Regions from separate parts of the Ornithinimicrobium carbonis genome, predicted to be linked through region 3. Evidence: riboswitches for the same ligand, from Rfam matches in the RefSeq annotation. Region 3 holds a riboswitch; each other region holds the start of a gene.
What was found. A riboswitch is a leader RNA that binds a small molecule or an ion and turns the genes downstream of it on or off. The one in region 3 is predicted to bind thiamine pyrophosphate.
Positions count from the first base shown of each region.

Region 1: it holds a riboswitch for thiamine pyrophosphate, as region 3 does, so the genes downstream of both, ACWHYA_RS06390 (thiamine ABC transporter substrate-binding protein) here and ACWHYA_RS12985 (YkoF family thiamine/hydroxymethylpyrimidine-binding protein) in region 3, are expected to answer to the same signal.
Region 2: it holds a riboswitch for thiamine pyrophosphate, as region 3 does, so the genes downstream of both, ACWHYA_RS06450 (ABC transporter permease) here and ACWHYA_RS12985 (YkoF family thiamine/hydroxymethylpyrimidine-binding protein) in region 3, are expected to answer to the same signal.

Region 1 covers NZ_OZ348993.1:1,427,683-1,438,007, forward strand. The annotation lists gene ACWHYA_RS06360 (penicillin-binding transpeptidase domain-containing protein) at 1-1,502, shown strand, start outside; gene ACWHYA_RS06365 (hypothetical protein) at 1,552-2,436, opposite strand; gene ACWHYA_RS06370 (polysaccharide biosynthesis tyrosine autokinase) at 2,440-3,870, opposite strand; gene ACWHYA_RS06375 (ATP-grasp domain-containing protein) at 3,942-5,201, shown strand; gene ACWHYA_RS06380 (sugar transferase) at 5,478-7,013, shown strand; gene ACWHYA_RS06385 (DUF4235 domain-containing protein) at 7,069-7,353, opposite strand; TPP riboswitch at 7,391-7,496, shown strand; gene ACWHYA_RS06390 (thiamine ABC transporter substrate-binding protein) at 7,497-8,702, shown strand; gene ACWHYA_RS06395 (glycosyltransferase) at 8,860-10,083, opposite strand; gene ACWHYA_RS06400 (hypothetical protein) at 10,140-10,325, opposite strand, start outside.
Region 2 covers NZ_OZ348993.1:1,442,033-1,452,357, forward strand. The annotation lists gene ACWHYA_RS06420 (glycosyltransferase) at 1-422, shown strand, start outside; gene ACWHYA_RS06425 (glycosyltransferase family 2 protein) at 451-1,479, shown strand; gene ACWHYA_RS06430 (glycosyltransferase) at 1,476-2,615, shown strand; gene ACWHYA_RS06435 (glycosyltransferase) at 2,647-3,903, shown strand; gene ACWHYA_RS06440 (hypothetical protein) at 4,950-5,192, opposite strand; gene ACWHYA_RS06445 (sugar transferase) at 5,198-5,824, opposite strand; TPP riboswitch at 6,220-6,326, shown strand; gene ACWHYA_RS06450 (ABC transporter permease) at 6,317-8,062, shown strand; gene ACWHYA_RS06455 (ABC transporter ATP-binding protein) at 8,076-9,065, shown strand; gene ACWHYA_RS06460 (RDD family protein) at 9,127-9,810, opposite strand; gene ACWHYA_RS06465 (N-acetylmuramoyl-L-alanine amidase) at 10,036-10,325, shown strand, end outside.
Region 3 covers NZ_OZ348993.1:2,831,728-2,842,052, reverse strand. The annotation lists partial or broken gene ACWHYA_RS13015 (ATP-dependent Clp protease ATP-binding subunit) at 1-1,975, opposite strand, end outside; gene ACWHYA_RS13010 (Hsp20/alpha crystallin family protein) at 2,033-2,503, opposite strand; gene ACWHYA_RS13005 (NtaA/DmoA family FMN-dependent monooxygenase) at 2,858-4,180, opposite strand; gene ACWHYA_RS13000 (energy-coupling factor transporter transmembrane component T family protein) at 4,177-4,992, opposite strand; gene ACWHYA_RS12995 (ABC transporter ATP-binding protein) at 4,989-6,740, opposite strand; gene ACWHYA_RS12990 (ECF transporter S component) at 6,737-7,384, opposite strand; gene ACWHYA_RS12985 (YkoF family thiamine/hydroxymethylpyrimidine-binding protein) at 7,388-8,077, opposite strand; TPP riboswitch at 8,131-8,240, opposite strand; gene ACWHYA_RS12980 (hypothetical protein) at 8,369-8,617, shown strand; gene ACWHYA_RS12975 (hypothetical protein) at 8,685-9,008, shown strand; gene ACWHYA_RS12970 (DUF6290 family protein) at 8,992-9,234, shown strand; gene ACWHYA_RS12965 (cytidine deaminase family protein) at 9,295-9,681, shown strand; gene ACWHYA_RS12960 (class I SAM-dependent methyltransferase) at 9,716-10,325, opposite strand, start outside.

The DNA of each region.
Region 1 (10,325 bases), 1.4 Mb from region 3:
CGCTGCTGGGCGTGCCCGACGGTCAGGTGCTCGACCTGGAGGAGACCGAGCAGCCGCGTGCCGACATCCTCGACCGCGACGGCGAGGGGCTGGCCACCTCCCGGCCGGTCTGGCACGTCGGCATCGACAAGACCCAGGTCGGGGCCGATGAGGTCGAGGAGTCCGCCCGCCGGCTCGCCGAGGCGGCCGGGACCGACCCGGCGGGGTATGCCGCCTCCGTCGCCGCCGCAGGACCCGAGGCCTTCGTCCGGCTCATCACCTACCGGCAGAGCGACGAGGAGGGGGACAGTCTCGTCGCCGCCACCGAGGAGATCCCCGGTGCGGTCGCCCTGGACGCCACCCAGGTGCTGGGACCGACGCGGACCTTCGCCCAGCCCCTGCTCGGCACGGTGGGAGAGGTCACCGCCGAGCTCGTGGACTCCGACCCGGAGCGCTACGCGCTGGGCGACGTGGTCGGGCTGTCGGGGTTGCAGTCGGCCTTCGACGACCAGCTCCGCGGCGAGCCGGGGCTGCGCGTCTCGGCCGTCGACCCCGACACCGGCGAGGGCTCCGAGCTGCTGGATCGCGAGGGGGTGGAGCCCGAGCCCCTGCAGGTCACGCTGGACACCGACCTGCAGGAGCTGGCCGAGGAGGTGCTCGCCGATGTCGGGCCGGCGAGCGCCCTCGTGGCGCTCCAGCCCAGCACCGGCGACGTGCTGGCCCTGGCGAACGGCCCAGGGTCCGAGGGGACGTCGACTGCGCTCGCCGGCCAGTACCCGCCCGGCTCGACGTTCAAGATCGCGTCCGCGCTCGCGCTCCTGCGGGAGGGCCTGACGCCCGAGTCCACGGTGCGGTGCGAGCCGTCGCTGGTGGTGGACGGCTACGAGTTCACGAACGTCACCGGCTACCCCGAGGCCGCGCTGGGCGACATCCCGCTCGTGACGGCGATGGCCAACTCCTGCAACACCGCGCTCATCGGTGAGCGCGACCGCATACCGATGGAGGAGCTGGCGCAGGCCGCGCGGGACCTGGGGATCGGGGCCGTGTGGGAGATGCCGGTCACGGCGTTCAGCGGCAGCGTCCCCGAAGAGGCGGCCTCGCAGACGGAGCACGCCGCCAGCCTCATCGGGCAGGGCTCGGTGCTGGCCTCGCCCGCCGCGATGGCGGCGGTGGCGGCGAGCGTCGCGGAGGGCGGGCCGTTGGTGCCGCGCGTGGTCCTCGACCAGGAGGTGCCGGAGCCGGAGGGCGGCCTCTCGACCGAGGAGGCCGATGGGCTGCGCACGATGATGCGGGCCGTGGTGACCGAGGGGAGCGCCTCAATGCTCGCCGACAACCCCGGCGAGCCGGTGCTGGCCAAGACCGGCACGGCGGAGTTCGGCACGCAGGACCCGCCGCAGACACACGTGTGGATGGTCGCCGTCCAGGGCGACCTGGCGGTGGCGATCTTCGTGGAGGAGGGGGAGTTCGGCTCGACGACCGTCGGACCGCTGATGGACGCGTTCCTGACGGAGGCGGTGGGCTGACGGGTATGCGGTGGGCCGGCCACCCGTGCGTCGACCAGCGGGGCCGTCCTCAGCCCTCGATGAGGATCTCGGCGAAGGCCAGCGCCCACTCCTCGGCCGTCGGGTCGTCGGAGGCGATGGTGGACAGGTCGACGACCGCCACCCGGTCGGCGTTGTCCTGCGCCCAGGCGAGGATCTCGTCGGCGACGCCCGGCCCGTACAGCTCCGGAGGGGCGACGGCGACGAGCACGGGCAGGTCCTCGTCGATCGCGTCCACCTCGGCCAGCAGCGTGTCGAGCGAGGCGGCGACGTCCTCGTCCTCGCTGTCCATGCCGAGCGAGACCAGGACCGCGTCCACGTCGCCCGCCTCGTCGGCGAACCGGTCGACCCGTTCGGCGGCGTCGGCGATGGACGTGCCGTCCCGGCTCGCGCTCCAGATCGTCAGCTGAGGACCGTCCTCCTCGGACAGGACGATCGGGTCGTTGAAGGTGACGTCCGCCGCCTCACCCCAGTGGTGGATGGTGACGGGGCGGTCGCTCCCGACTTCATCGCCCCAGAGCTGCACCCACTGCGTGGGCATGTTGCTGTAGCCGTCGCCGATCACCAGGAGGTCGCTCTCGTCCGACCAGGCGTGAACCCAGGCCTCCACCGTCGCACGGTCAGCGGGATCCGTAGCGTCGGTGGTAGGCGCGGCCATCTCGACCGAGCCCTCCGTCCGAGTCGCACCGTCGGACGACGTGACAGCCGCACCGTCGGCGCCCTGCTCACCCACACCGGTGGTCACTGCGGCGCCGTCCGGCTCCGCGGTCGAGGCCCATCCGGCGACCTGCCCGGCCGGCCCGTCGAGCGAGGGGTGCGGACGGTTGACGCTCCACACCGCATAGGCCGAGCTCGCGACCGCCAGGGCGGCGAGACCGGCGATGAGCGCGTTCTGGCTGCGGGTCGACAGTTCCATCGATCAGCCCTGGGCGACCGGCGTCTGCGTCTCGCGCCGCGCCTTCCGTGACCGGGGCCGACGTCCGCGGCCTTCAAGCTCGGTGTCGGGGCGGTAGTTGCCGTAGGAGTAGCTGTAGGCGTCCGGGCCCTTGGTCGACAGACGGTTGGCGACCAGGCCCAGCAGCTTGCCGCCCACTCGCTCAAGCGTGCCGAGGGCCCGCTCCAGCTCGTCCCGTCGGACGACGTTGGCTCCGACCACCACCAGGACACCGTCGGTCAGCGTGGAAAGGATGGCGCCGTCCGTAACGGCGAGGAGCGGCGGGCCGTCGATCAGCACATAGTCAAATTCCGTGCTGAGCCGCTCCAGCATACGGTGCATCGCGTCTGACCCGAGCAGCTCGCTCGGGTTTGGCGGGATCGGGCCGCAGCCGAGGACGTAGAGGCCCTCGACGTAGGGCTGCAGCACGTCGGCGAGCTCGACCCGTCCCACGACGACGTCGGTGACGCCGGCTGCGTTCTCCAGGCCCATGTAGTCAAGTAGCCGGGGACGGCGCAGGTCGCCCTCGATGAGACAGACCGTCGATCCGGTCTCGGCGATCGTGAGCGCCAAGTTCGCAGTGGTCGTGCTCTTGCCCTCCCCAGGGACCGACGAAGTGATGAGGAAGGTTGTCGGCTGGTCGTCCGGGTCGAGGTAGAGCAGGTTGGTCCGCAGCGCCCGGAATGCTTCGGCCCGGGGGCTGTGGGGGTCTATCTCGATGACCAAGGGGTGCGCAGGGGCGTCCTTGTCGAAGGAGATCGCGCCGATCGTCGGCTCCTCAGTGACCCGGGCGATGTCGGATTCCCCACGGACGCGGCGATCCAGCAGATCGCGCAGCACGGCGAGTACTAGCCCAAGCAGGGTTCCCAGCACCGTGGCGAGGGCGAGGTTAAGTAGCGGATCGGGCTTGGCGGGGGACTCCGGCGCGATGGCGGGCCGCACGACCGTTGCCTTGACCGGGCTCTGGGCGTCGTCCGAAACCCGTTCCAGCTCCTGCACCGTCTCAGTGAGATGGCCGGCGACACTATTGGCGATCTGCGCGGCCTGCTCCGGGTCGCGATCAATCACGGCGAGGTCGATGAGCACCGTATTCAGTGGCACCGTCGCTGTCACCTGCTCCGCCAGCGAACTGGCCGATAAGTCAAGACCCAAGTCGTCGATCACCGGTCCCAGCACAGCGGGCGTGGTGACAATGTCGGCATACGTCGCGACCTGCCGCTGGGTGAACGAACTGCCCTGCACGAGGTCTGAAACATTGTCTCCAGCGGCCGTCGAGATAAAGAGCTCGGCCTCCGCACGATACTCCCGCGGCGCCAGCGCCGTGAGCAGCGCGGCGACCGCGATCGTCGCGAGCAGCACGGCGACGACGAGCCGCCAGCTGCGCCGGACGATGCGCAGATAGTCAGACAGTTCCATTCACGATCCTGGGCTCGGTGGGACGATCGGCCAAACGACGCCCAACCTACCGGACCGGGTAGCGTTCCCCCATGGCGAACGACGTGCGCACCCACCTCATCGGTCTGCTGCTCGGCGCGGAGGAGGACTGGCCCCGCGCCTTCGAGACCATCCTCGGCATGGTCGGCCCGCTCAAGGCGGGCGGCCAGACGCACACGATCTCGAGCGAACGGGTGCGCATCCACCCCTTTGACCTCACCGACCCGGTGCGCCATGGCCTGGTCATCGACCGCCTCGCGTACTGGTACTACCACCCCCGAGAGTGGCTCAAGAAGGCGTCGCTGATGAACGACACCTATCTGCTCAACAGCCCGTTCACCTTCCAGGCCATGGAGAAGCACAGCGCCTACGTCGCGATGCTGCGGCTGGGCATGAAGATCCCCCAGACCGTCCTGGTGCCCTACAAGAACCCCGTCGACAACGTGCGTTGGGCCTACACCTCCTCGCGCTACAACGACCCGTTCGACCTGGAGAAGATCGCCGAGGAGGTCGGATACCCGCTCTACATGAAGCCCTTCGACGGGGGTGGCTGGCGTGGCGTGTCGCGGGTCGACAACGTGGACGACCTGCACCGGTCCTACGACGAGTCCGACAAGATGCTCATGCACCTGCAGGCCACCGTCGACTACGACCACTTCGCCCGGGCGCTGTCCATCGGGCCGGAGACCATGGTGATGGACTTCCGCCCCGGCGAACCCATGCACAGCAGGTATGCCGTCACCCACGACTTCCTCTCCCCGCAGGCCGGGTGGGAGACCGAGACGGTGAGCAAGGTGGTCAACGCCTTCTTCGGCTGGGAGTTCAACAGCTGCGAGATGCTCGTCAAGGGCGACGAGGTCCACCCGATCGACTACGCCAACGCCTGCCCCGACGTCGCCCTGACCTCGCTGCACTACTACTTCCCATGGGCGATCACCGCGCTCGTCCGCTGGTCGACCTACTGCATGGTGACCGGCCGCCGGTCCTTCATCGGGGTGCGTTCGCCTCGGGCCTACTTCGACATCGCTGACGACCCGGACCGCAGCTACGCGGAGAAGATGCAGGCCTACCGCGAGTTGGCGGACGATGAGTTCGAGACCGACCGCTACTGGGAGTGGTGCGAGCGGAACCTGCCTTACCTACCGGCGCGGGTGCTGGAGTGGGTCAGCTCGGACGACTTCGACCGGCTGCTGGTCGAGACGGTCAAAGCAACCTACCCGGAGCACGAGCACGAGCAGTTCGTCGCGCACTTTCGCGGGCTGACGGGGATGTGGGTGACCGATCAGACTGGCCTCGGCCCGCGGGAGGGGTGAAGCGTCTCAGGGCGGAGGGGATGTACGGGCGGTGTAGGGACCGATGGGGCCGGGACACCGACAACGCGATGGCCCCAAGCCGCCCCCACCGCCAGCCACAGCCCACATGGGGGCGGCATCACCCTGAGGCCTAGTGATGAGGATGCCGCAGTTGGACCCAATGGCTACCGGCTGGTTAACTATCCCAGGTATTGCACGGGTAAAGGGCTGGCGGTCCGGTGAGACCGCCGTGGGGCGGCCTGGTCGGGTAGATGGGAACTTTTCTTGATTTCTTCGGTGGAGATCCCGCGTGAGCCGCAGGGGGCTCGCGACGGTCTCGGCGTCGGGTCCGCCCCGACGCCGCTCTTCGTCGTCCCCGACGGACTGCAGGGTGGGCGACGGAGGGGGCTGCCCCAGGCCCGCAGGTACCTGACGGGTTACCTGTCGGTGGTGCGGGTGGCCGACCTGCTCGTGGTGGCGGTGGCCGTCGTGGCGGCGCAGCTGTTCAGGTTCGGGACCGACGGGCGCGAGCTGCAGAGCGCGCTCGGGGCGGTGAGCTACACGACCGTCTCGCTGGCGCTGATGGCCGGGTGGATGGCCTCGTTGCACCTGCAGAACTCCTACGACGGGCGCCTGGTGGGGCACGGCGTGCAGGAGTACAAGCAGGTGTTCCAGGCCTCGACCTGGCTGTTCGCGATCGTGGCGATCGTCGCGCTGGCGCTGAAGGCGGACTTCGCCCGGGGGTATGTCGTGCTGGCCTTCCCGCTGGGGACGGTGCTGCTGCTGGTGGCCCGCTGGAGTGCGCGCCGATGGTTGGTGCGCCGGCGCCGGGAGGGTGCGCTCTCGGACCGGGTGCTTCTTGTGGGGGACCGGGACCACGTGGCCAGCCTGGTGGTGGCGCTGGGGCGGGCGCCGGACGCGGGCTACCAGGTGCTGGGGGCCTGTGTGGACGGTGCCAGCGAGGGCCGGGTCGCCGGGGTCCCGGTCCTGGGGCCGGAGTCCGACGTGCTGGTCAAGGCGCTGGAGATGGACGTGGACGTGGTGGCGGTGTCCTCCTCCGCGGGGCTGGGCCAGGAGGGGTTGCGCCGGCTGGGGTGGGCGTTGGAGGGGACCGACATCGACCTGGTCGTCGCGCCGGGGATCATGGACGTGGCCGGGCCGCGGGTGCTGACCCGTCCGGTGCAGGGTCTGCCGCTGATCCACGTGGAGTCGCCGCGGTTCGCCGGTCCGCAGCTGGTGGCCAAGAACGTGGTGGACCGGATGGCGGCGGTGGCGGTGCTGGTGGTCATGGCTCCGGTGATGGGGCTGGTGGCGCTGGCGGTGCGGGGCGAGGACGGCGGTCCGGTGCTCTTCCGGCAGGAGCGGGTGGGCCGTGACGGACGCACGTTCGCGATGCTGAAGTTCCGCAGCATGGTGGTGCAGGCCGAGGAGATGCTGCCCACGCTGCGGGCGGTGGACCAGGGGGCCGGGCCGATGTTCAAGGTGCCCGAGGACCCGCGGGTGACGCGGGTGGGAGCCTTCATCCGGCGCCACTCCCTGGACGAGCTGCCCCAGCTGATCAACGTGCTGCGCGGCGACATGAGCCTGGTCGGGCCGCGCCCGCCGCTGCCGCGGGAGGTCGCCGCCTACGAGGCGGCCACCCATCGTCGACTCCTGGTCAAGCCGGGCATGACCGGCCTGTGGCAGATCAGCGGGCGCAGCAACCTCTCCTGGCAGGAGTCGGTCCGCCTCGACCTCTACTACGTCGAGAACTGGACCCCGGTGCTGGACCTGATGATCCTGTGGCGCACCGTCCAGGTCGTGCTCAAGCCCGACGAGAACAGCGCTTACTGAACGCTTGGGCGGGGCTTTGGGTCACCGCCGGGACCTCTCCTAGGCGGTCTATCCGCTACTTGTTGGTCTCGTCCGCCAGCTGCTTGGGGCTCTTGCGCTGGCCCTTGGCGACCACCCTGGTGGTCTCGCGGTTGGCCAGCATCCGGACCATCCCGACGACCGCACCGGACAGCACCGCGAAGGCGATGGCCTCCTTGATGTCGATGTCCGGGTCCTCCGGGTTGCTGGGGGAGTCCTTGCCGGTGACGAACTTCCACGTGCCGTCCGTCATCTTGCGGGCGACGACGCTGGCGCCGATCGCGGCGGCGGTGGTGGCGAGCTTTGCGACGAGGTTACCCATGAGAGCGATCCTGCCACAGCGGTGCTAGCGTGGATAACGGAAACGACAGGGGAGCGCCCTGAGCGCTGAGAGTGCGGCACCCGCCGCAGACCCTCGAACCTGCACCGGTTAGCACCGGCGAAGGAAGTCGACAAGGAGACTCGATGATGCCCATCCACCGGTCCACCCTCCGCGCCCTGGCTCTGAGCGCCACCGCCGGCCTGGTCCTGAGCTCGTGCACCCTGCTGGGGGGTGACGAGGAGCCGAGCCCAGCACCGGCGCCCGCGCCGACCCAGGACCCGGCAGACGAGGGGACGGCCACGGGCGGCTCGGGGCTCGACGGTGACAATGCGACCGCGTCCTCCGGCAACGACGCGGACCGCAGCACCGGGACCGCGGCGGCCCCCACCACCGACGAGGTCGTGCTCGTCACCCACTCCTCCTTTACCGTCCCCGAGGAGCTGGTCGCCGCGTTCGAAACCGAGACCGGTTGGGACCTGACCATCCAGTCCTCCGGCGACGCCGGCGAGCTGACGAACAGGTTGGTCCTCACCTCGGGCAGCCCCATCGGGGACGTCGTCTTCGGGATCGACAACACGTATGCCAGCCGCGCGGTCGACGAGGGGGTGCTCGCGGCATACACCCCCTCGGACCTGCCCGAGTCGGCGGAGGAGCACGCGCTGGAGGGGGGCGCGGCATACCTGACCCCGGTCGACTTCGGTGACGTGTGCGTGAACGTGGACGACGTGTGGTTCGCAAACAACGGCATCGCCCCGCCGGAGACGCTGACCGACCTGACGGAGCCGGAGTATGAGGACCTGTTCGTCACGCCGGGGGCGAGCACGTCCTCGCCGGGGCTGGCGTTCCTGTTGGCCACGGTCGGGGAGTTCGGGCCGGGGCAGTGGCAGGGCTACTGGGAGGACCTGATGGCCAACGGGGCCAAGGTCACCAGCGGGTGGACCGACGCCTACACGGTGGACTTCACCGCCGGCGGGGGTGGTGGTGACCGGCCGATCGTGCTGTCCTACGCCAGCTCGCCGCCGTTCACCATCCCCGAGGGTGGGTTCCAGCCGACGACGCGGGCGCTTATGGAGACCTGCTTCCGGCAGGTGGAGTACGCCGGGGTGCTGGAGGGGGCGCAGAACCCTGAGGGTGCGCAGGCGGTCGTGGACTGGCTGGTGAGTCCGCAGGTGCAGGCTTCGATCCCGGACAACATGTTCATGTTCCCGGTGGACGAGGAGGTGGCGCTGCCCGAGCTGTGGGCGCAGTGGGCGGCCGTGGCCGAGGACCCGATCGTGGTGCACCCCGACCAGATCGAGGAGGAGCGGGAGACCTGGCTGCGGGAGTGGGCGGACATCGCGACTGGGTGAGTGTCGCGGCTCCGTGATTTGGCGGGCCGAGGTGGCTAGCGCCGCCGGTCGCGGCGGGGCTTCGAGAAGGGGCTCCCCCCTCCTGCGCTACGTCTCGACCGCGGGTGCGACGGCATACCCCGTCCGGAGTCGGGCGACCAAGGTCACGGAAAGGGCTTTACTCATTCCGATGCCATCCCGCCGATTGAAGGGCCGCCACGAGCCCCCGAGCGCCCGCTCGCCACGTGTAGGCCCCAGAACGTTGCCTACTCGAAACACTTAGTCGTTCGCGCAGATCGCGATCATGCCACAAGTGTTGAATGGCTTCTGCAAGAGCGGGAGGGTCGTCGGGATCGATCAGCACGCCGCTCTCGAGGGCCTCAACCAGGCTTGACTGGCCCCTCACCCGTGTTGCCACGACCGGCGTTCCCAGCGCTGCAGCCTCGAGAACCTTGTAGGGGGACACCCCGCGTTCAGAAGCTGGGCCGGCTTTTCGCACAGCCAAAGACATGGCCGCACCTCCAGTCCAAGCTAATGCTCGTTCAGCGCTCACCCGTCCTACGTAGTGAACGCGAGAGTCTCTAGCCGCGGCAGCCACGACCAGTGGCTCGTCCGCCCCATCGCCCACGAAGACGATTGGCAGGTCGTCAGGCCAATGCTCGGAATCGAGAGCCGCTAGAATCGTGTCGATTCCCTGCCAAGTGGCGAACTTCCCCACAAACACGACGAAACCATTATGCCGAAGGCCCATCTGTGCCAACTCCTCCGTGGAGATGGGTGACACTGCAGCGACGCTATCGCCGTTGAACCCATTTTCGAGAACGAACCCACGCGGGGTCGTCAGTCCCAGATCATGATTGATCCAATCCAAGATCCCAGCGCTCGGTGCGACAAGGGACGTAGACATGGCGATCGTCGGCTTGATGAATAACGTTTCTATTGGCAGTCTAGCCGTGAACGGGTAAGCCGCGTGCATATCGGCAGTGTTCCCCTGGACCATCAGTACGACAGAACCTCCGCGCAGCTTTTGGAGCGCGACCGGCAGAAGGCTGGCAGGGTGCATACGACCCAGTAGGAGCCGCTCTCGGCCGCCCGCCCGGACGGCCCTCACCTGCATAAGCGCTAGGCGTTTGACTCTCGCGATCCATCCGGGCCTGGAAGCTCCGGTCTGCGCGACGACGTGTGCAACGGGCACTGCCGCCTCATCGAGCCGTTGAAGAGTTCCCTCCAGATGTTGCCCTGCGGCCGTTCCAGGCTCGGCCGACTCAAACCAGACCAACACAACGTCCTTCACGAGACGTCCTCTCTGCTGATCGCTGTCGTCCACCGGAACCCAACCACGGTTTGCGGCAAAGCCATGTAAGTGTTGTAGCCAGACCTGGTTGCGGGAGTGGGCGGACATCGCGACGGGGTGAGGTGGTGCGGCCCCGTGGGTCGTGGGCTGTCGGGCCGTCGCGGCTAGCGCCTGCGGTCGCGGCTGGGCTTCGAGAAGGGGTTCCCCCGCCCGCGCTGCTGCTCGACCGCGGGTGCGACGGCATACTCCGTCAGCTGTTCCTCGGTGCGGCTGACCACGGTGACGGTCCCGCCTCCGTCGGCGCAGCGACGGCGCGCGTACCCCTGGGCGCGCAGCTTGTCGCCGTGGAA
Region 2 (10,325 bases), 1.4 Mb from region 3:
CGATGGTGGGCGGCGGGCAGGTGGCCGGGCTGCAGGAGCTGGCGAAGGGGCTCGGCGTCGGCGACCGCGTCACCTGGCACGGGCACGTCGCCGATCCCGCCGGGTTCATGGCCGACAGCGACCTGCTCGTGCACCCCTCGGCCTCCGAGACCTTCGGCTACGTCCTGCTGGAGGCGGCCGAGCAGTGGCTCCCGGTGGTCGCGACCGACGCCCCGGTCATGGACGCGCTCGTCCCGGACCTCGTGCCCGGCGTCCTCACGGCCCCCACCCCTGCCGCGCTCGCGGCCGCGATCGGCACGGCGCTGCGGCGGTTCTCCACCCCGCAGGTAGCGTCGGAACTCCTCGCCGCGGACGACCGCCGCCGGCGGGAGTTCGACGCGGCGGCCACGCTGGCCGCCTGGGAGGGGGTGCTCGGTGTCTGAGACCACTCGCCCAGCAGGTCGCGTGCGGGTGAGCGCGGTCCTTCCCGTGCGCGACCCGGGTCCGGGCCTGGCCTCCAGCCTCGCCGCGGTCAGGGCCACGCTCTCCGACGCCGACGAGCTCGTCGTGGTCGACGACGGGTCCACCGACGGCACCCCCGAGCTGCTGCGCCGCACCGACCTCGGGGGCCTGCGCACGACGGTGCTGACGACGCCCGGGCACGTGGGGGTGGCCGCCGCGCGCAACCTGGGCCTGTGGCGGGCCGCGGGGGAGCTGGTCTGGTTCGTCGACTGGGACGACCGCTGGGACCCGCGGATCGTCGAGGCGCTGTATGCCGCGCACCTCGCCTCGGGCGCGCCCGTCGTGGGGTGCGGGGCCGACCTCGTCGACCAGGACGGTCGCCGTCGCGAGCTGCTGGGCACGGTGCCGCGCCCCACCCTGCTGAGGGGCGGGGAGATCGGCGTGGCGATCCTCGACGGCCGCCTGCGCGGCTACCTGTGGAACAAGCTATTCGCCCGGGCCGTCCTGGGGGAGGCGCCCTTCCCCGAGCGGCGGACGCGGTCCGACTTCGCCGGGTCCGTCGAGCGCATGGCCGCGCAACCCACGGCATGCCTGCTTCCCGAGGTGCTCTTCCACCACGTCCGGCGGCCGGGCTCGCTGACGACCGGACGCCATCCCGAGCTGTCGACCCTGCGGGAGTCCCTACGCATCGCCGAGCGGGTCGCCGTCCTGGCCAGGACCCACCCCGCCGGTCCAGCAGCGGACTCCGCGGTGGACGCCGCGCTGCGGGTGTTCCGCTACCGCGAGTGGCACCTGGCGGTCGCGGGCACCGCGGCGCGTGCGCCCCTCGACGCGACCGAGAGGCAGGAATGGCTGCGCCAGGCCCTCGAGGGTGCCCGGTGGAGGGACGCCGTCGGCCTGGCCCGGCACGACCCCGCCACGGCCGCCCGGGCCGCGCTCCTGCTCGCGGCGCGGCACCGCTACCCGGCGGTGCGCCGGTCGTGGGTGGCGGCACGCTCCGCGGCTCGCCGGGTGACGGGGCGGGGGGGCCGGTCGTGAGGGTCCTGCTGCTGACCAACATCTACCCGACGTCGGGCGTGCCGAACGCGGCGACGTTCATCCGCTCCCGCCTCGACGCGCTCGTGGCCCACGGGGTGGAGGTCGTGCCGGTCGCCCTCCGGCCGACGTGGACCCCCACGGCGCAGGTGCTGCGGAGGCTGGCGGGTCGTCAGGTGGAGGATCCTCCGAGCGAGCCCTTCCGGGAGGCGACGGCACCCCTGGGACCCGCGCACGCCCGCCGGCGACGGCTGGAGACGCGGTCGGGGGGACGGTGGCTGGACGCCGTGACCGGGTCGGTGCTGGCGTCCGTGACCGGACCCGTGGACGTGGTGCATGCGCACGGCATGTACGACCTGCCCGCCGGTCTCGTCGCCCAGGCGGTGGCCGGCCGGCTGGGCGTCCCCTACGTGGTCACCATGCACGGCACCGACGTCAACCTGCTCATGCCGCGACGGACCGGTCTCTACGGCCGCGTGCTCGCCGGAGCCTGCGCCACCGTCTACGTCAGCACCGCCCTGAAGGACCGGGCCCACTCCCTCGTCCCCCCGCACCCGCGGGCCCACGTGGTCCCCAACGGTGTCGACCTGTCCCTCTTCCGCCCGTCCCCGCGGGCGGCCGCCCCCACGGTGCTCTACGTCGGCAACCTCGAGCACGTCAAGGGGGCCGACCGCCTGCCGGCCATCTGGCGTGGGGTGCAGGACGCCCTGCCGGAGGCCCGCCTGACCGTGGTCGGTGCGGGGACCCTGGAGGGCGCGCTGCACCGCGAGCTGACGGGTCCGACGGTCCGGTTCCTGGGACGGCTGGACCAGACAGAGGTGGCCCGGCAGATGGGGGAGGCGCACGTGCTGGTCCTGCCGAGCCGGGCCGAGGGCGGGCCCACGGTGATGATGGAGGCCTACGCGGCCGGCACGCCGGTCGTGGGGACGGCGGTCGGCGGCATCCCCGAGACCGTCGTGGACCCCTGGTGCGTGGTCCCGAACGGGCCCGACGTCGAAGGTGCGCTGGCCCGCGCGGTGGTGCGGGTGCTGCGGTCGGAGGAGGATTCCCGGGACCGCCTGGTGGACGTTGCCCGGCCGTTCTCCTGGCGCAGCGTGGGGGCTCGGGAGCTGGCGATCTACCGCGGCTGCGGGTCCTGACACCGGCGCGGCCGGGGTGTCAGGATGACCCATGGGGCAGACACCGCGGCAGGCACTGACCGTCGCCACCGTCTCCAGGAGCCTGGCGCTGCAGAGCCCGGAGGCCTGGCGGGTGCTCCGCGACCGGGGGTACACGATCACGTTCGCGGCCGCCCGCGACACGTGGACCGACCGCCTGCTCGCAGGTCACCCCGGGAGCGCCTTCCACGAGATCCGGGCCGAGCGGAGCCTGCGCCCCCGCACCCTGCTCGGGCTGGCCGGGCACCTGCGGGCGCTGAGCCGGCGGGACTGGGACCTGGTGCAGGTGCAGTCGCCGATCATCTCCGTCCTGTGGCGAGTGGTGGCGACGCCTCGTGCCCGCCGGCGCACGGTCTACGTCGTCCACGGGTTCCACTTCCAGCCCGGTGAGCGGGGTGCGAAGGCGCTGGCCGTGCGGTTCCTCGAGGGTGCGCTGGCGCACCGCACGCTGGCGCTCGCGACGGTGAGCGCGGCGGACCAGGCGTTCGTGCGCCGCCTGCCGCGTCCCCTGAGGCCCCGGGTCCTGGCGGACCTGCCGGGCGCCGGTGTCCCGGTCGAGGAGTACCGCGACGCCGCCCTGGGCGGCGGGCGTCCCCCGGGCCTGCCCGAGGGGCCCTACGCGCTCTTCGTCGGGGACCTGAACGCCAACAAGGACCCGCTGTGCGCCGTGGACGCCGTCGCCGAGTGCCGACGACAAGGCCTGGCCCTGGACCTGGTCGTCATCGGCGAGGGCCCGCTGACCGCCGGGGTGGCCGACCTGGCCCGGACCCGTCCGTGGCTGCACCTCGTCGACCGCTCCGACGACGTCCCCCGGTGGATGGCCCACGCCGCGGTGCTGCTGGCCCCCAGCCACCGCGAGGGGCTGCCGCGGGTGGTCCTCGAGGCGCTGGCCGCGGGCACGCCCGTCGTCTCCCGGCGCAACCGGGGGTCGGCCGAGCTGCTCGCCGGCGGGGTCGGGGTCCTGCTGGAGACCGGCGCTGCCGGCCGCTGGGCCGACGCCGTCCACGCTGTCCTCGAGTCACCGCCCGGTATCGAGGCTCTGTGGGCCCGGGCGCGGCGCTACGGCGTCGACCGCTTCCGGACCGCCTACGAGGGCCTGGTCGCCGCGGTCGAGACCGAGCAGGCTCAGCATGGCGACGACCCACACCAGGCTCATCGCCTGCGGCGTGTACATCGGGGTCAGGGTCAACGAGGCCAGAGTCACGACCGCACTGATCACGATCAGCGGAACGACGTTGCGCGCGCCCCGGCGGTGCAGGAGGAGCGGTGAGAGCAGGGCCAGCACGTAGGTCCCGACCAGCAGCACCCCTCCCTGCAGGTAGTACGCCACGAACTGGTTGTCGATGAAGCTGATGAACTGGACCTGTGGAGGTCCGAGGGTGCCCAGGCTGAACCGGGGGTCCAGGGGGGAGTAGCTCAGCGCCAGCTGCCACGCCTCGACCCGGCCCAGGAGGTTCTCGTCCGCGTCGACGCCCTCGGTGACGACGGAGAGCGCCGTGGTCAGCCGGGCGACGAGCGTGCTCGCGAGCACCATCTGGAACAGCCCCATGGCCCAGGCGACGACGAGGAGCGGGAGCCCGAGCACGGCGGCTCGCAGGACGTGCCTGCTGGCCTGGGTCGAGTCGCGCAGGGCCTGGGCGCCCCAGAGCAGGAGCAGGACCGTCAGACAGGCCAGTCCCGTGCGCGACTGGCTGCCGACGATGCCCAGGACCGCTACGGCGACACCGCTCCACCGCCGCCAGCCGCTCAGGTAGAAGTAGGACAGGACCAGGGCCACGGCCGACCACAGCGCGAACGCGTTGGCGTTGATGAAGAGCCCCGTGGAGCGCCCGTAGATGACGTAGGCCTCCGACAGCGAGCGCTGCGTGGCGGCGTCCCACTCCTGCAGGGGCGTCCACAGCGCGTCCGGCACGATGCCCACCCGGAAGAGGGTCTGCCCCAGCCCGTAGCCCCCCTGGACCAGGATCGCCGCGTGCACGAACGGCAGCAGCCGGGCTCCGGCCGCGGCCGTCAGGGCGAGGACGGCGAGCGGGACGAGCACCACTATCCAGAAGTAGAGCGAGGTCATCCCGTAGGTGCCGAGAAGGACCCCGAGCAGGGGCAGGACCAGCAGCAGCACGAAGAGCGGTCCGACGCTGACGACCCAGCCGCCGCGGATGGTGGGCCGGGGCGAGCCGGCCTGGATCCAGGCGAGGAAGGCGGCGGCGACGAACGCGATCTCCAGCACCGGCACCCCCGGGAACCCGGGGACCCGACCCGGGTGCACCCGCTCCCCGAGGGTGAGGTAGGCGACGAACAGGGTCATCGCGACGGTCGTCACGGTGCGGGCTCCCGCAGCCGGTGCAGTCCGTCCGCGTCCGCGAGCACGCGCCCGTGCTGCTCCCACCCGCCCCCGGCACCGGCTGCGCGCGCCTGCTCGGCCAGCGGCTCGCGGACGCCCGGCTCCAGCAGGCTGCGGACCGCCCGGGCCAGCAGGTCGACCTCCGGGGGCCAGTCAGGCTGCTCCGGGGCGGTGCTCTCCAACCAGAGGACGGCCGTGCGCGGGATCTGGTCGGGCACCGGCGTCACATCCCCTTGAATCGGACCACCTCGACGACGGTGGCCAGCAGGATCCGCACGTCCGTCAGGCAGGTGGCCCGGCGGACGTAGTCGAGGTCGTAGTCGAGCTTCTGGTGCCAGTCTGCCACCGAGGTGGTGTAGCAGTGCCGGACCTGGGCCAGGCCGGTCAGCCCGGGCCGGACGCTGTGCCGCTGGGGGAAGGAGGAGAACTCCGCGGTAAGGAGCCCGACCAGCTCGGGACGTTCCGGACGGGGACCGACCAGCGACATGTCCCCGCGCAGGATGTTGATCGCCTGGGGCATCTCGTCGAGGTGGCTGGCCCGCAGGAGCCGGCCGAGGCGGGTGACCCGCGGGTCCCCGCAGTAGGTCCAGCGGGGCAGACCGTCCTCCTCCGCGCACGGAACCATCGAGCGCAGCTTGTAGATGGAGAAGGGTCGACCGTCCAGGCCGACCCGGACCTGGGTGTGGAAGACGGGACCACGGCTGTCCAGCTTGAGCAGCAGGGCCATCAGGGGCAGCGTCAGCGCGAGGACCACGAGCAGGACCAGACCCCCCGAGACGTCCAGGAGCCGCTTGGTCCGGGAGGCCACCAGCGGGTGTCGGGTGTCGACGGTCGCCGGAACGAACCTCACCCGTGACGGGACGCGCAGCGTCGTGCCTGCATGTCCGAACTGTTGAACGGCCGAACGTATCGTCGGCGTCGCCATGATCTGCAGCCCCCGAGACTGTCTGTCAGGCCGGCCGTGAGGCCCCTGGTCGGTCAGGCCATGGAGGATCCGGTGGATCGGCCCAGGCGCGTAACCCGTCTCCTGCTCGGCGTGGACTCCCCGACACGCACAGCCTCATCTGTCCCCACTCCTTCATCGTCACGGGACGATCGATGACGGTTGAGCGTATCGCTTTGAGTCCGCTCTGGATAGAGATTTTGTGAGATTGGTCTCCTCTGTCTTTACCTCCCTTTGACCTGCGCTTTAGGAGCGCGAGGTCCACGCGCGCCCCTCTCCACCCCGTCGCGTACGCTCGAACCCGTACACGACAGGGGAGCGCCCCGGCGCTGAGAGTGCGGCCCGCAGCCGCAGACCCTCCGAACCTGATCCGGTCAGCACCGGCGAAGGAAGTCGACCATGACTCCGCCCACCACCGCACCGGCGCGCCGGTCGCCGTTCCCGACCCCGCCCGGCCCCGCGCCCGGGGGCAGGACCGCGCGGCGGGGGCGGACGGCATACCCCTCCGGGCCGGGCCTGGTGCTCGGACTGGCGGCGCTGCTCCCGCTGGCCTTCCTCGCCGTCTTCTTCCTGCTGCCCGTCGGCGGGATGCTGGCGCGCGGGTTCCTGCCCGAGGGGCGGCTGGACCTCTCCGGGGTGCCCGACGTGCTCGGGCGGGCGCGCACCCTGCGGGTGCTGTGGTTCACGCTGTGGAGCTCGGCGGCCGGCACTGTGGGGACGCTGCTGCTGGGGCTGCCGACGGCGTACGTGCTCTACCGCCTGCGCTTCCCCGGCCGCGGCCTGCTGCGGGCGGTCGTCATCATGCCGTTCGTGCTGCCGACGGTGGTCGTCGGCGTGATGTTCCGCTCGCTGCTCTCCAGCGGCGGGCCGCTGGGGTTCCTCGGCGTCGACGGCACGTGGGTGCCGATCCTGCTGGCGTTCGTCTTCTTCAACCTGGCCGTCGTCGTGCGTACCGTCGGGGGGATGTGGGAGGGGCTGGACCGGCGGGCGGAGGAGTCCGCCGCCACCCTCGGGGCCACCCCCTGGCAGGTATGGCGCACCGTCACCCTCCCCGCGCTCGCGCCCGCCGTCGTCTCGGCGGCCACGCTCGTCTTCCTCTTCTGCTCGACCGCGTTCGGGGTGGTGCTGACGCTGGGCGGGCTGCGCTACGGGACGATCGAGACCGAGATCTACCTGCTGACCACGCAGTTCCTCGACCTGCAGGGGGCGGCGGTGCTGTCGGTGCTGCAGCTGGTGGCCGTCGTGGCGATGCTGACGCTGGCGGCACGGACCCGGCGGCGCACCGAGGGGGCGCTGAAGCGGGTGGGTGCCAAGGCGGCGGCGCGCGGGCCGCGCGCGGACGACATACCCGCGCTGGTGGTGACCGGACTGGCGGTGGCGCTCGTGCTCGTGCCCGTCGGCACGCTCGTGGTGCGCTCGCTGCGGCGGGGCGGGGGGTGGACGCTGGAGAACTACCGGATGCTGACCGACCCGGCCTCGACGCCGGTGCTGCGGGTCAGCGTGGTCGACGCGGTGGAGAACTCGCTGCGCACCGCCGTCGACGCGACCGTCATCGCCATGACGCTCGGGCTGGTCGTCGCGCTCGTGGTCTCGCGCCGGCCGCGCTCGCCGCGGTGGGCGCGGACGGTGTCGGTGCTGGACGGGGCCTTCATGCTGCCGCTGGGGATCTCGGCGGTGACCGTGGGCTTCGGCTTCCTCATCACCCTCGACCGGCCGCCGCTGGACCTGCGCTCCTCGCCGGTGCTCGTGCCGATCGCGCAGGCGATGGTGGCGCTGCCGCTGGTGGTGCGGACCCTGACGCCGGTGCTGCGCTCGGTCGACCCGCGGCAGCGGGAGGCGGCCGCGGCGCTGGGGGCCGGGCCGTGGCGGGCGGCGTGGACGGCCGAGGCGCCGGTGCTGGCGAGGCCGCTGGCGGCGGCGACCGGGTTCGCGTTCGCGGTGTCGCTGGGGGAGTTCGGGGCGACGGCGTTCCTGGCGCGGCCGGACCGGCCGACGGTGCCGGTGGTGATCTACCAGCTCATCTCGCGACCGGGTGCGGAGAACCTGGGTATGGCGCTCGCCGCGTCGGTCGTGCTGGCGGGGTTGACGGTCGTGGTGATGGCGGTCGTGGAGCGGCTGCGCGTCGGGTCGGTCGGGACGTTCTGACATGGGAGAGGCGATGCTGGAGCTGAGGGACGTGACCGTGCGGTTCGGGGCACTGGCGGCGGTGCGGTCGGTCTCGCTCGACGTGGCGGAGGGGGACGTGCTCGCCGTGCTCGGCCCGTCCGGGTGCGGGAAGTCGACGCTGCTGCGGGCCGTCGCCGGGCTGGAGCCGCTGACCGCCGGGTCGGTCGTCTGGGACGGGCGGGACCTGGCGGGGGTGCCCACGCACGAGCGCGGGTTCGCGCTGATGTTCCAGGACGGGCAGCTGTTCAACCACGCGTCGGTGGGGGAGAACATCGCCTACGCGCTGCGCCTGCGGGGGCTCGGGCGCGGGGCGCGCCGGGCGCGCGTGGAGGAGCTCCTCGAGCTGGTGGGGATGCAGGGGTATGCCGACCGCCGCCCCTCGACCCTGTCCGGGGGTCAGCAGCAGCGGGTGGCGCTGGCCAGGTCGTTGGCCGCAGACCCGGCCCTGCTGCTGCTGGACGAGCCGTTGTCGGCGCTGGACCGGTCGCTGCGGGACCGGTTGGCGGGGGACCTGCGGGAGATCCTGCGGCAGACCGGGACGACGGCGGTGATGGTCACGCACGACCACGACGAGGCGTTCACGGTGGCCGACCGGATGGCGGTGATGCTCGAGGGGGAGATCGCCCAGGAGGGGCCGACCGGTGAGGTGTGGCGCTCGCCGGTGTCGCGGGAGGTCGCGGAGTTCATCGGGTACGAGACGTTCCTGGAGGGGGAGGCAGCGGAGCGTGTCGTGGGTCGGGCCGGAGATGAAATCGTGGCCCTCCGCCCGAGCGCGCTGCGGGTCGAGGACGCCGGCGAGCTCGTCGGGGTCGTGCGGCGGGCGGTCACGGTGTCGGACGCGGTGCACCTGGACGTCGAGGTCGACGGCGTGGGGACCGTCGCGGCGCTCGCCGACGAGCCGGACCACCAGCCGGGGGAGACGGTACGGCTGCGGCTGGACCGGAGAGGGGTCGCGGGTCTGAGCGGGGCGTCACGGGCCTGATGCGGGGCTGACGCGGGGCTTGCAGACCGGAGGCAGGCGTCACCGACCTGCCCGGTGGGCGTCAGGGGCGGAAGATGTCCTTGCCGAACCGGGCACGCGGGTAGCCGGCGACGACCGAGGAGCTGGTCATCAGGTCGTGCAGCCCGCGGTTCTTGCGGTCCCGCAGGGGCCAGAGCACCGCCAGCACGAAGAAGATCCCACCGGTGACCCCGCCGAGCACCCACAGGATCGCCGAGCGCACCAGTCCTACCGGGCCGCCGAGCGTGGTCCCGTCGACGTCCCGGACGACCCGGAGCCCCATGACGGCCTTGCCGGGCGACTGACCCTTGCTGCCGTTGAGCCAGGCGAGGTAGCCGGCGAACCCGATCCAGAGCATGGCCGCGAGACCGCCGAGCGTGTCGGAGAAGTCCGTCAGGGTCCCCAGCACGACCAGGGTGCCCAGGAGGATCCCGGAGTCGACCAGGCCGGCGCCCAGCCGCTCCGCCCAGTCGGCGTAGCGCGACCCTGCCGGTGAGGGGGCGGGGCCGTTCCCCTGATGCGGCTGCACCGGGTGGCCGACGTGCGGCTGGGTGGTCCATCCCGGGTGCGTCTCCGGGACCCCGGCCCCCGGGGGCGACCAGGTGGGGATCGGCGGGGGGCCGGCCGACCACGGCGCGTCGTCCAACGGTCCGACGGGGCGTTCCTTGTCGCGGCCGTCGTCCTGCGGGTGCCGCGGGGCGTTCGGCTCCTGGGGTGGCCAGCTCATGGTGTCCCTCCTGCTCTGGGCGCACGCTGCCGTCGGAGCGAGACAGCGGCGCCCTCCCAGTGTCGGACATGAGGAGCTGGGCAGCGACACCGGGTGGCTCCGTGCTTACGGTGTGAGCAACAGCACCGGGCCGGGCCATAGACGTCCGTCACAGCCTGCGGTTAGGGTCGTGCCCTCGACACCGGTGGGTGTCCGAGCCTCTCGCGACACCCCCCTGGAGCTTTCATGGCAGTACTGTTCAGCCGTCGGTCCGTCGTCCACGTCGCCCTGGTAGCCGTCCTGGCCTCGATGCTGGTCTGGATCCAGCCGTCGGTGGCCGTCATGGCCCCCAGCACGCTGGCCGACCAGAAGCCCGTGCAGGCAGGACCCGTGGAGACCGACTTCCCGATCGACTACGTCGGCGTGCTCTACGACGCCCCTGGGGCGCACGGCCACGACAACGAGCACGGCCACGCCGCCTCGCAGGCCGCCGTCCGCCTCCGCCACGACGGGGTATGGGGTACCTGGATGCCCCT
Region 3 (10,325 bases):
AAGACGTCGGGGTGGGCCTTCTCGATCTCGTCGAGCAGCAGCACTGTGTACGGGGTGCGGCGGACGGCCTCGGTCAGCTGGCCGGCCTCCTCATAGCCGACGTACCCCGGAGGGGCGCCCATCAGCCGGGAGACGGTGTGGCGTTCTTGGAACTCGCTCATGTCGAACCGGACCATCCGGGCCTCGTCGCCGAAGAGGGCCTCGGCCAGGGCTCGGGCGAGCTCGGTCTTGCCCACGCCGGTCGGGCCCAGGAAGAGGAACGAGCCGACGGGCCGGTTGGGGTCGGACAGCCCGGCGCGGGCCCGCCGGACCGCCTCGGCGACCGCCTCCACGGCCTCCTGCTGCCCCACCACCCGGGCGTGCAGGGTCTCCTCCAGCCGCAGCAGGCGCTCCTTCTCCTCCTCGGTCAGCTGGGCGACCGGGATGCCGGTCGTGCGCGAGACGACCTCGGCGATGTCCTCGGCGGTGACCTCCGGCACGGGGGCGCGCTGGCTGCGGGCTTCCTCCAGGCGGGTGCGGGCGGCATCCAGCTCGGCCTTGAGGGTGTTTGCCCGTTCGTAGTGCTCGGCCGCGACGGCGGCGTCCTTGTCCCGCTGCAGCCGGGCGGCGTTCTCCTCCAGGTCCCGGACGTCGGGCGGGGCGGTGCGGGCCGCAGCCGGACCCGGGCGCTGGCCTGGTCGATCAGGTCGATCGCCTTGTCGGGCAGGAACCGGTTGGTGATGTACCGGTCGGAGAGCGTGGCTGCGGCCACGGTCGCCTCGTCCGTGATCCGGACCTGGTGGTGCGCCTCGTACCGGTCGCGCAGGCCGCGCAGGATCGCGATCGTGTCCTCCACCGACGGCTCGGGCACCAGGATCGGCTGGAAGCGGCGCTCCAAGGCCGGGTCCTTCTCGATGTGCTTGCGGTACTCATCGACCGTGGTAGCCCCGACGACCTGCAGCTCACCGCGCGCCAGGGCCGGCTTGAGCATGTTGCCGGCGTCCATCGAGCCTTCCGCGGCGCCCGCGCCGACGACCGTGTGGAGCTCGTCGATGAACACGATCACCTCCCGCTCGGCGGCCGTGACCTCATCGATCACGCCCTTGAGGCGCTCCTCGAACTCCCCGCGGTACTTGCTGCCCGCCACCATCCCGGCCAGGTCCAGGGCGATCACCCGCCGGTCCTTGAGGGTGTCCGGGACGTCGCCGTTGACGATCCGCTGGGCCAGGCCCTCGACGATGGCCGTCTTGCCCACCCCCGGGTCCCCGATGAGCACCGGGTTGTTCTTCGTGCGCCGGGACAGCACCTCCAGGGTCTGCTCGACCTCGCTGTCCCGGCCCACGACCGGGTCCAGGCGGCCCTCACGGGCGGCCTCGGTCAGGTCCCGGCCGTACTCGTCCAAGGTCGGGGTGCTCGACTGCGCCCGGCCCGACCGGGCCGGGCCCTCGGCGCCGGCCGGGCTGGTCGGGCGGACCGCGTCGGTGTCCGGCAGCGCCCGGGCCAGCAGCCTCCCAGCCACGGACTCGGTGTTCGCTGCCAGCCCCAGCAGCAGGTGCTCTGGGTTGATCGACGCCGACCCCGCACCCCGCGCCTGCCGGTACGCATCCAGCAGCGCCCGCTTCGCGGCCGGCGTCAGCGACAACCCCTCACCCTGAGGTGCCGGCTCACCGTGCGGAACCGCCTGCTCCAACTGGGAGGCCAACGCGGCGACGTCCACCCCGGCCTGTTCGAGCAACGTCCGGGTCGCAGGCTCCTGGGTCACCGCCCACAGCAGATGCTCGGCGTCGACGTCGCCGTTGCCCCACTGCGCCGCCTGCGCCGCTGCTCGCGAGATCAAAGCGCGCGCCTCCGCCGACAAGGACCGCGACAGGTCCACCCGCTGCATCGACGGCGCCGTGGTCTGGCGGGCGCCGAGCAAGCTGAAGGGGTCCCGTCCGCCGAAGAACTGGTTGATCAGGTCATCGAAGGGGGAGTCGAACCCGAACCCACTGGTCATGGCTACCTCCGAACCGGCCACGAGCGCCGCCGCTTGGCGCCGGCGCCCGCGACGACGTCACTGTGCCTGGCCGGACCCCTCATCAGAACCCTGCTGGCCGCCCTGCTCGATGCTCTTCTGCCCGCCGGAGGCGGTGACCTGGATCTTGTGGGGCTTGGACTCCTCCGCCAGCGGGATGGTCAACGTCAGGACACCGTCGGCGTAGTTGGCCTGGATGCGGTCCACCGCCAAGCCCTGACCCAGCGTGAGCTGGCGAGCGAACGTCCCCGCGGGGCGCTCCCGCACCAGCCACTGGGCCTCGCCCTCCTGCTGCGGGCGCCGCTCGGCGCGCACCGTCAGCGTGCGGTCCTCGACGTCGATGTCGATCGAGCCGGGGTCCACGCCGGGCAGGTCGATCTTGACCACGAACTCCTCTCCGGAGCGGTACAGGTCCAGCGGGATCAGCGCAGCGGACGGGCTCTGACGCAACGCCGAGCCGAGCAGGCGCTCGACCTCACGGAACGGATCGAGAACGGTCATCGCGCTCATCACCTCTCTGTGCTGGTGCCAGGACAGTCCCGGCCGGACATCCGGGGCACCACGACTGCCCCGCAGCGCGCATCTCGACCGGAGCTCGCCGGGTGACGCCCCACTGAGTGGTGTAAGTAGCCGGTGGCCCCTCCGGCCCTTCAGACCGAACCTCGAGCTTCGCGGTTCAGCGCTTATAGACGTGTTCCGTTCAAGGATCCCTACGGAACGTCGGCGCTCCGGACCACTCATCAGGCGCCGGAGTACCGGGGTTCGTCAGCGTGCTGCACCGCCAGCTTGACAGCGCCACGGTGTATTTGCCTGAGGAGGCCGTCGGGTGGTGGTCGCGGCCGTGGCCGGCGACGTCCGTCGTCGTCACGCGGGCAGGCCGAGCCGGTCCCGCAACGTCCCGGCCGTCGGCGTCGTCGGCAGCCGGCCGCGCCGGCGTAGCTCCGGGCTGACGCCGTCGACGAAGTCCTCGACCGAGGATGGGTACAGGGCCGGCATGATGGCGAACCCGTCCGCCGCACACGAGTCCACCAGGTCGCAGAGGTAATCGGCGACGGTGGCGGGTGAGCCGGTGGGCTGTGGCTTGAGCTGGCTCATCGCCTGCCGGAACGCGAGCCCCCGGACCGTCAGGTCCTCGGCCCGGGACGCCCGGATGAGCATCTCCTCGAAGCCGTCGCTGCCCGTCGCGCCCCGGTGCGCCTCGATCAGGGCGACGGCGTCCCCGTCCGGGTCCACCGTGGCCGGGTCGGCGTGGAGGAGCCGGGCGAGGATGGTCAGGACCTCGGTCTCGTCGAGGAAGGACTCCAGCTCCGCGAGCCGGTTGCGCGCGCCGTCGTCCGTGGCGGCGACGACCGGCTGGACGGCGGGCAGGACGAGCATCGCGTCCGGGTCACGGCCCGCCGCGCGCGCCCGCTCGCGCAGGTCGGCGCGGAGGGACCGCATCGTGTCGGGGCTGTCGGCGACGACGAAGACCAGCTCGGCCCAGCGTGCGGCGAAGGTCCGGCCGCGCTCGGAGGCGCCGGCCTGCATGAGGACCGGTCGGCCCTGCGGGCGGCGGGGCAGGGTGATGGGTCCCCGGCTGAGCTGACGGCCGCCCCGGTCGGGCACGCGCGAGACGAGGGCGGGGTCGGCGAAGACGCGGGCGTCGCCGTCGAGCCGGAGCGCGTCCGGCGACCAGGTCGCCCACAGGTCGAGGACGGTGCGGACGACGTCGTCGGCGTGGTCGTAGCGCTCGGCCTTGCCCGGGATCGCCGCCATCCCCATGTTCCGCGCCTCGGCGTCGGTGGTGGAGGTGACGATGTTCCAGGCCGTGCGGCCGCCGGAGAGGTGGTCGAGGCTGAGCATGGTCCGCGCGATGGCGTAGGGCGGGAGGAAGGTCGTCGACATGGTCGCGCCGATCCCCAGGTGGGAGGTGGAGGCGGCGACGACGGAGGCGACCACGACCGGGTCGAGGTAGATCGTCCCCTTGCCGCCGGTGCGGACCGTGGTGGCGTAGCTGCCGGTGCCGTCCTCGGGGATCGCCAGCGCGTCGGGCATGAACATCATGGCGAAGCCGCCGCGCTCGAGGGTGCGGCCGAGGTCGGCGTAGAAGCGCGCGTCGAACCAGTCGGTACGCGCCAGCGGATGACGCCAGTTTCTCGGAGTACTGGCTCGTCGGCGGGTTGACCATCGCGACGAGCGGGATCTCACGCGAAGAGCGCACCGGGGCCCTCCAGGTGACCGAGCCACGCACTGGCCGAGACCACCAGGGCGACGACGGCGCTCACGCCGGCGAACATGAGCCAGTCGGCCGCGGTGACCCGGACCGGCCGCCAGGTGGTGCGCGGGGTCAGGCCCAGGCCCCGGGACTCGAGCGCCTGCGCCATGCGCTCGCCCTTGCGGACCGAGACCACCAGCAGGGTGAAGATCACCCCGGCGAGGTGGTGGGGTCCGCGCGGCGCAACCGCGCCGTCGGTCGCGTCGGGGCGCAGCGGGGCGCGGACCGTATGGGCTGCCCGGATCGTCGCCCACTCGCGCGGCATCTCCTGCAGCATGCGGTAGCCGGCGAGCACGGCGTAGGTGATCCGCGGGCCGAGGCGGGCGTTCTGGTGGAGGCTGGTCATCAGGGCGACGCCGTCGGTGGAGAGCAGGAAGCCGATGGCGAGGATGCCGATGAGCAGCGTCCGGGCGGCGAGCGCCCCGCCGATCTCGAGGCCCTCGACCGTCACGCGCAGCGGACCGCCCTGCCACAGCACCTCCCCGGGCCGGGCCAGGGTGTTGACGATCAGCACGCCGAGCGCGAAGAGCACGAACGGCACGTGCGCGAGCGCCAGGGTGCGGGCCGGGGCGCGCACTGTGGCGGCGACGCCGACCAGCGCGAGCAGGTAGAGGACGGCGGGCGTCACCGGGTCCAGCAGGAATACGGCGACGACCGAGATCGCGAGGAGCAGCGCCAGCTTCACGGTGGGGTTGCGGTGGGCGAGGGGCGAGTCGGCGACCGCCGGCGCGGTCAGGGTGCTCATCCGGCCACCTCCTGCCGAGAGCAGGCTCCCGCGCCAGAAGCAGGTGCTTGGGCGCCTGCTTCTGGCGCAACTCGCTGCTCTCGGCGTCCGACGGCGTCGTCCAGCCGGCGCAGCACCGTGCGCAGGTGGTCGCGGTGGTGCTCGAGGAGCCAGGAGACCAGGGCTGGGAGCCGCAGGCCCGCGCGGGCGAGGGTCTCGCCGTCGCGCAGCACGTCGGCGGTCGGGCCGTCGGCGAGGACGCCGCCCTCGCCCAGCACGACGACACGCGTGGCGAGGGAGGCCACCAGGCGCAGGTCGTGGCTCACCAGCACGACGGCGCCACCGGCGTCGGCGACGTCGCGGAGCGTCTCGGCGGTGGCGATCGCGTCGCGGCGGTCGAGGCCGAGGGTGGGCTCGTCCGCGAGGAGGACCGGCCGGTCGTGGGCGAGCATCGCGGCCAGGCTGACGCGGCGCTTCTCCCCGCCGGATAGCCGGAACGGGTTCTGGTCGGCGAGATGGGTGAGGCGGTGTCGCTCGAGCTGCCGGTCGACGATCGGCTCGCTCCTGTCCGCGGCCAGGCCGTGAGCGATCTCGGCCCGGACCGTGCTTGCGACGAGCTGGTGCTCGGCGTTCTGGAACACCAGGCCGGGGCGCGGCCCGGTCACCGTGCCGGTCCGCGGCCGCAGGAGCCCGGCCAGGGTCAGCAGGAGTGTCGACTTCCCGACGCCGTTCGCGCCGAGCACGGCGACCACCTCGCCGGCCCGGACCGTGAGGTCGATGCCGGTGAGCAGCGGCGGCGGTTCTGGGTCCCGGCGGCGCCGTCGGCCCGTCGACCGGGTGACGGCAAGGCCGCGCGCGGCCAGCACCGGCTCGTCTGCCTCCGCAGCCTGCTCTCGTGAGTCGGCGGCCAGCGAGTCCAGGAACGCGACGTTCTCGCGGTTGCTGAGGCCGCCGTCGGCCCCGGTGAGCGCCCGCAGCTCGGCGTCCAGCGGCAGCCAGCAGCCGGCTGCGTGCAGCCGTGCAGCCTGGTCGCGCAGGACGACGGCGGTGGGGCCGTCGGCCAGCACGGTCCCGGACTCGTCGAGCACGAGCGCCCGGGCGGGCAGCCCGGCCGCCCCGTCGGCCCCCGCCCACTCGTCGAGCCGGTGCTCGACCAGCACCACCGCGGGGCCGTAGCGCTGCACCGCTTGGACGAGGGCACCGCGGACCGCGGCCACGCCGTCGGGGTCGAGCATGGAGGTGGGCTCGTCGAGAAGGAGCACGTCCGGCTCGGTCACCAGGGCGGCCGCGAGCGCCACCCGTTGCGACTCCCCGCCCGAGAGCGCGGCCGTCGCCCGCCGCCGCAGGTGGCCGGCGCCGACCGCGGCGAGGGCATCGCCGATGCGGCGGTCGATCGTCGAGCGGTCGGCCGCGTGGTTCTCCAGCGGCAGGGCAAGCTCCTGCTCCACGTCCGGCAGGCACACCGCCGAGGAGGGGTCCTGCGCCACCACGCCGAGGTACCGGGACCGCTCGACCACGGTGGTCGCCGCCGTCGTCGTCCCGGCGACGGTGACCTCGCCGTCCAGCTCGGCGTGGACCGTGTGCGGGACGACGCCGGTGATCGTGTGCAGCACCGTCGACTTCCCGGACCCGGACGCGCCGAGGATCACCACCTGCTCGCCCGGCGCCAGGCGCAGGGAGACGTCCCGCAGCACCGGGGTGGCGCGGCGCGGGAACCGGACGCTGACGCCGTCGAGCGTGACGACGGGCGGCCCGGGCGGCGTCGTCATCGGTGCGCGGCGCGGCCGATGGCGAAGTTGTCGACGACGCCGGTGCGCGCCAGCGCGTCGACCACCACCTTGGCGAGCAGGCCGCCGAGGACCACGCCGGAGACGCACTGCATGATCAGACGCAACGGGAAGATGTCCTGCCCGTACCAGCCGGAGCGGAAGGCCGAGTAGAAGAACACCAGGAAGGCGCCGAGCAGCCCGGACAGGGCGAAGACGCCCCAGCCGAAGCGGCGGTACCGGGTGAGCGCGAACGGCAGCTCGCTGCCCGCGCCCTGGATCGCGGCGGCGAGGATCAGCAGCGGCCCCACGGGGGAGCCGAGGAAGACGACCTCGATGACGGAGGCGATGACCTCGGCGATGATGCCGGCGAACGGGCGCCGGATGATCGCGATGGCGATCGGCGCGACGATCAGCCACCCGCCGAGCAGGACGTGCTGCGCCAGGTCGCCAGCCGGGCCCATGAGCACGGCCAGGCCGTTCCACGCCTGGACGAGCGCCCAGTAGACGAAGCCGAAGACGACGCCCAGCACGACCATGAGGACGAGGTCCTTCATGGCCCAGCCCTGGCGGGCGCTCGGCGTCCGGCCGGTGCGCGGCGCGCCGGCGCCGACGCTGCCGTCGCCGGTCTTGTCGGTGCTGGTCATCGCTCAGCCCTCTGCCTGGCTCGGCGAGCCGACCGAGATCGTCAGGTGGGTGACGGCGTGCGGGACGTGGGCCCCGACCTGAGCCCACGCGTCGACGGCGGTGGCCAGCACCTCGGACACGTCACCGGTGAGCTTGGTGGCGTAGTGGTTCGGCAACGCCGCCGTCCCGCGATCGTGGGCGGCGGCGATGGCGGACTCGATGTGCGCCATGTGGTCCCCCGCGTCGCTGCCGCCGTCGAGCAGCGGGTACAGCGACCACTGGGCCGCGGCCCGGATGCCGGTCGGCTCCAGCTCGACGGGCGCCGGGCTGGGCAGGCCGGTCACCGACAGGTCGCAGGCGACCTCGCCCGGGCAGCCACGCGAGAAAAGCGCGTGGGCGACGACGTGCCCGCCGCCGGAGCGGCGGTAGGCCGCCGCGATGACCGCGGACAGGTAGGCGGCCAGGCGCTGCTCGGCGGGCCAGTCCTTGGCGCCGACGTAGGTGCTGACCTCGTCGGTCTCACTAACCAGGCCCTTGGTCAGGCCTGCCGCCGCGACGTCGGCGAGCGCGCCCAGGATGACGTCGACGAAGTCGTCGGTGTGGGGATGGATGCTGAACCGCAAGCCGATCCCGAGCTCGGCCGGGGTGGCGCCTGCGGTGGTTCCAGCGGTGGTCGTGGCCGGCCGGCTCGGCCGGGTGGTCGACGTGCTCATCACGGTCCCTCTCTCGGGCCCGAGGGTACCTCGACGAGACCCGCCATCGTCCGACGACGGCGAGTGCCCTGCTCCCTACGCCGGTACGAACCGGATCAGGTGTACGGGTCTGCGGACTTTCCGCACTCTCAGCGCTCTTCCCAGCGCTCCCCGGGGGTCGGTGACAAGACTAGTCAGGCGGCGTTCGGTTGTCCACACGGCGTTCGTCAAGCCCTGTGCGTCAGGATGAGGTGAGACACCACCGCTGATCTGCTACTGACCTCGCACGGGGCGAGAAATGGACACTTTGAGATGACGATGACGGTTGCTGACGTCGGCGCCGATGATGGGGCCATGGCTCCTCGTGCTGACCGTCCCAAGCGGCGCTCGTTCACCGCCGAGTTCAAGGCGGCGATCCTGGCCGAGTACGACGCCGCGGACCGGGAGGAGCGAGTGGCATGCCGCAGTATTGCAGCGGCGGAGCTGAGGATCAGGACTTCGGGCAGCGCCGCCGTATGCACTCATCTGCCGCGGGTCGCGTCAACGTCATTGACCTCCTGAACGATCGGCAGTGGGCCGCCCCACTGAAACTCTGTACTACATCGTCGTTCAGTGACATACTGAGGTAGTGAGTGCAGAGCTTCACTGGGACGTCGAGTCGATGGACTACATCAGCTCCCGTTCCAGTCGCTACGCCGACGCCTTGGACATCGACCCCGACTGGACCCGCGAGCTCCTGGCCGACGCCGACATGGTGGCGTTGGAGCCGGATCCCAAGTCACGCATGGGCGCCTCCAGGTTCATCGGCCGCTCACCCTCTGCCGGCCGCGTCCTGGTTCTCATCGCCTACCGCGATCTCGACGGCGAGCTGCACGGAGTGAATGCCTGGCCGGCCACCGGGGCCGACCTGCAGATCTATCAGGAAGGACTCGACGATGGCCAAGACTGTTGACCCCCAGCTGATCTCCGGGTTGCGCGAGGAGTCCGAGCGGACCAAGGACGACCCCTACCCGGCAGGAACCGAGGGCAAACGCCCGAACCGGTCGCAGGTGTACTCCGTACGGCTGAGCGCCGACGAGCAGGCGCGGGTCCAAAGCGTGGCCGAGGCCAAGCACCTACCTGCGTCTACGCTGGTGCGTTCCTGGATCCTCGAACGGCTAGACCAAGAGAGCGCCTGAAAACGCACTAATCTGCCGCTGGTCGATCCTGTCGTGCAGCCTGCGTGCGAGGGTGGTCACATGGCGCACTTCGATGATCTTCGGGAACGAGCGACCGATGTGGTGGCGCCACGCCAACTATCACCGTCAGCATCGTGTGGAACGGTCGGCGCTGCTCTTGAGACCGTGCAGGGAGAGGTGTTCGTGGGAGTTTGCGTCGATACGGCATCATCACTTGGCTTCTGTGCCGAGCACGCCGCCGCGGCCGCCATGCTTACACACGGCCAGAACGTCGTCGTTCGCATGGTTGCTGTCGGCGCCGACCACAAGGTACTCGCACCGTGCGGTCGGTGCCGCGAGTTCATCCTTCAACTGTCACCGCACAACTTCGACGCGGAGGTGCTGGTCAACCAGACAGAGGTCGTGCGTCTCGGCGACCTGATGCCCTACCGCTGGCCCGTGGACTGAACACGCGCTACTGCAGCTGGTCACCCCGCCGCGCTTAGTCAGGGCGCGCTGCCTCGAATACCATCAGGGCTTCGGCGCCGCCGAACGGCGTCTGTGCCCAATCGCGCCACACATTGACGGTGACGAGACCGGCGGCGAGCAGGTCGGCCTCGATCTGCTCGCGGCTGCGGAACTGGAGTGGCTGCGCCACGTCGAGGGCATCACCAGTATCGACGAACTCGTTGTGGCAGCACATGACAACGACGCCATCCTCGTCCGGTGGTTGCGTGGTGAGGGACTCCCGGAGCAACCCAACGGGTGTCTCTCGCTCGGCGACCGGGTCGTTCCAGGTCTCCCAGGCGCGCACTGCAGGATTGCGTGCTTCGAACACCAGGCGCCCATCGGGCCTCAGACCGCGCGCGATCGCGGCCAGCGTTGTGTGCCAGTCGTCGCCGATGATGTGCATGGCGACATTCCCGCTCATGATGACCAGGTCGGCCGTGTCAGGCGCGATCGCGTCCCCCGTGCCCAGTACCCAGTTCACAGCTTCACCCCCGGGCCGGGCAGCCGCCCGCTCGAGCATCGCTGCCGCGGGGTCGATACCCGTCACGGTCCGACCCGGTTCGGCCAAGGTCACGGTGAGCAGGCCAGTGCCGCAGCCGAGA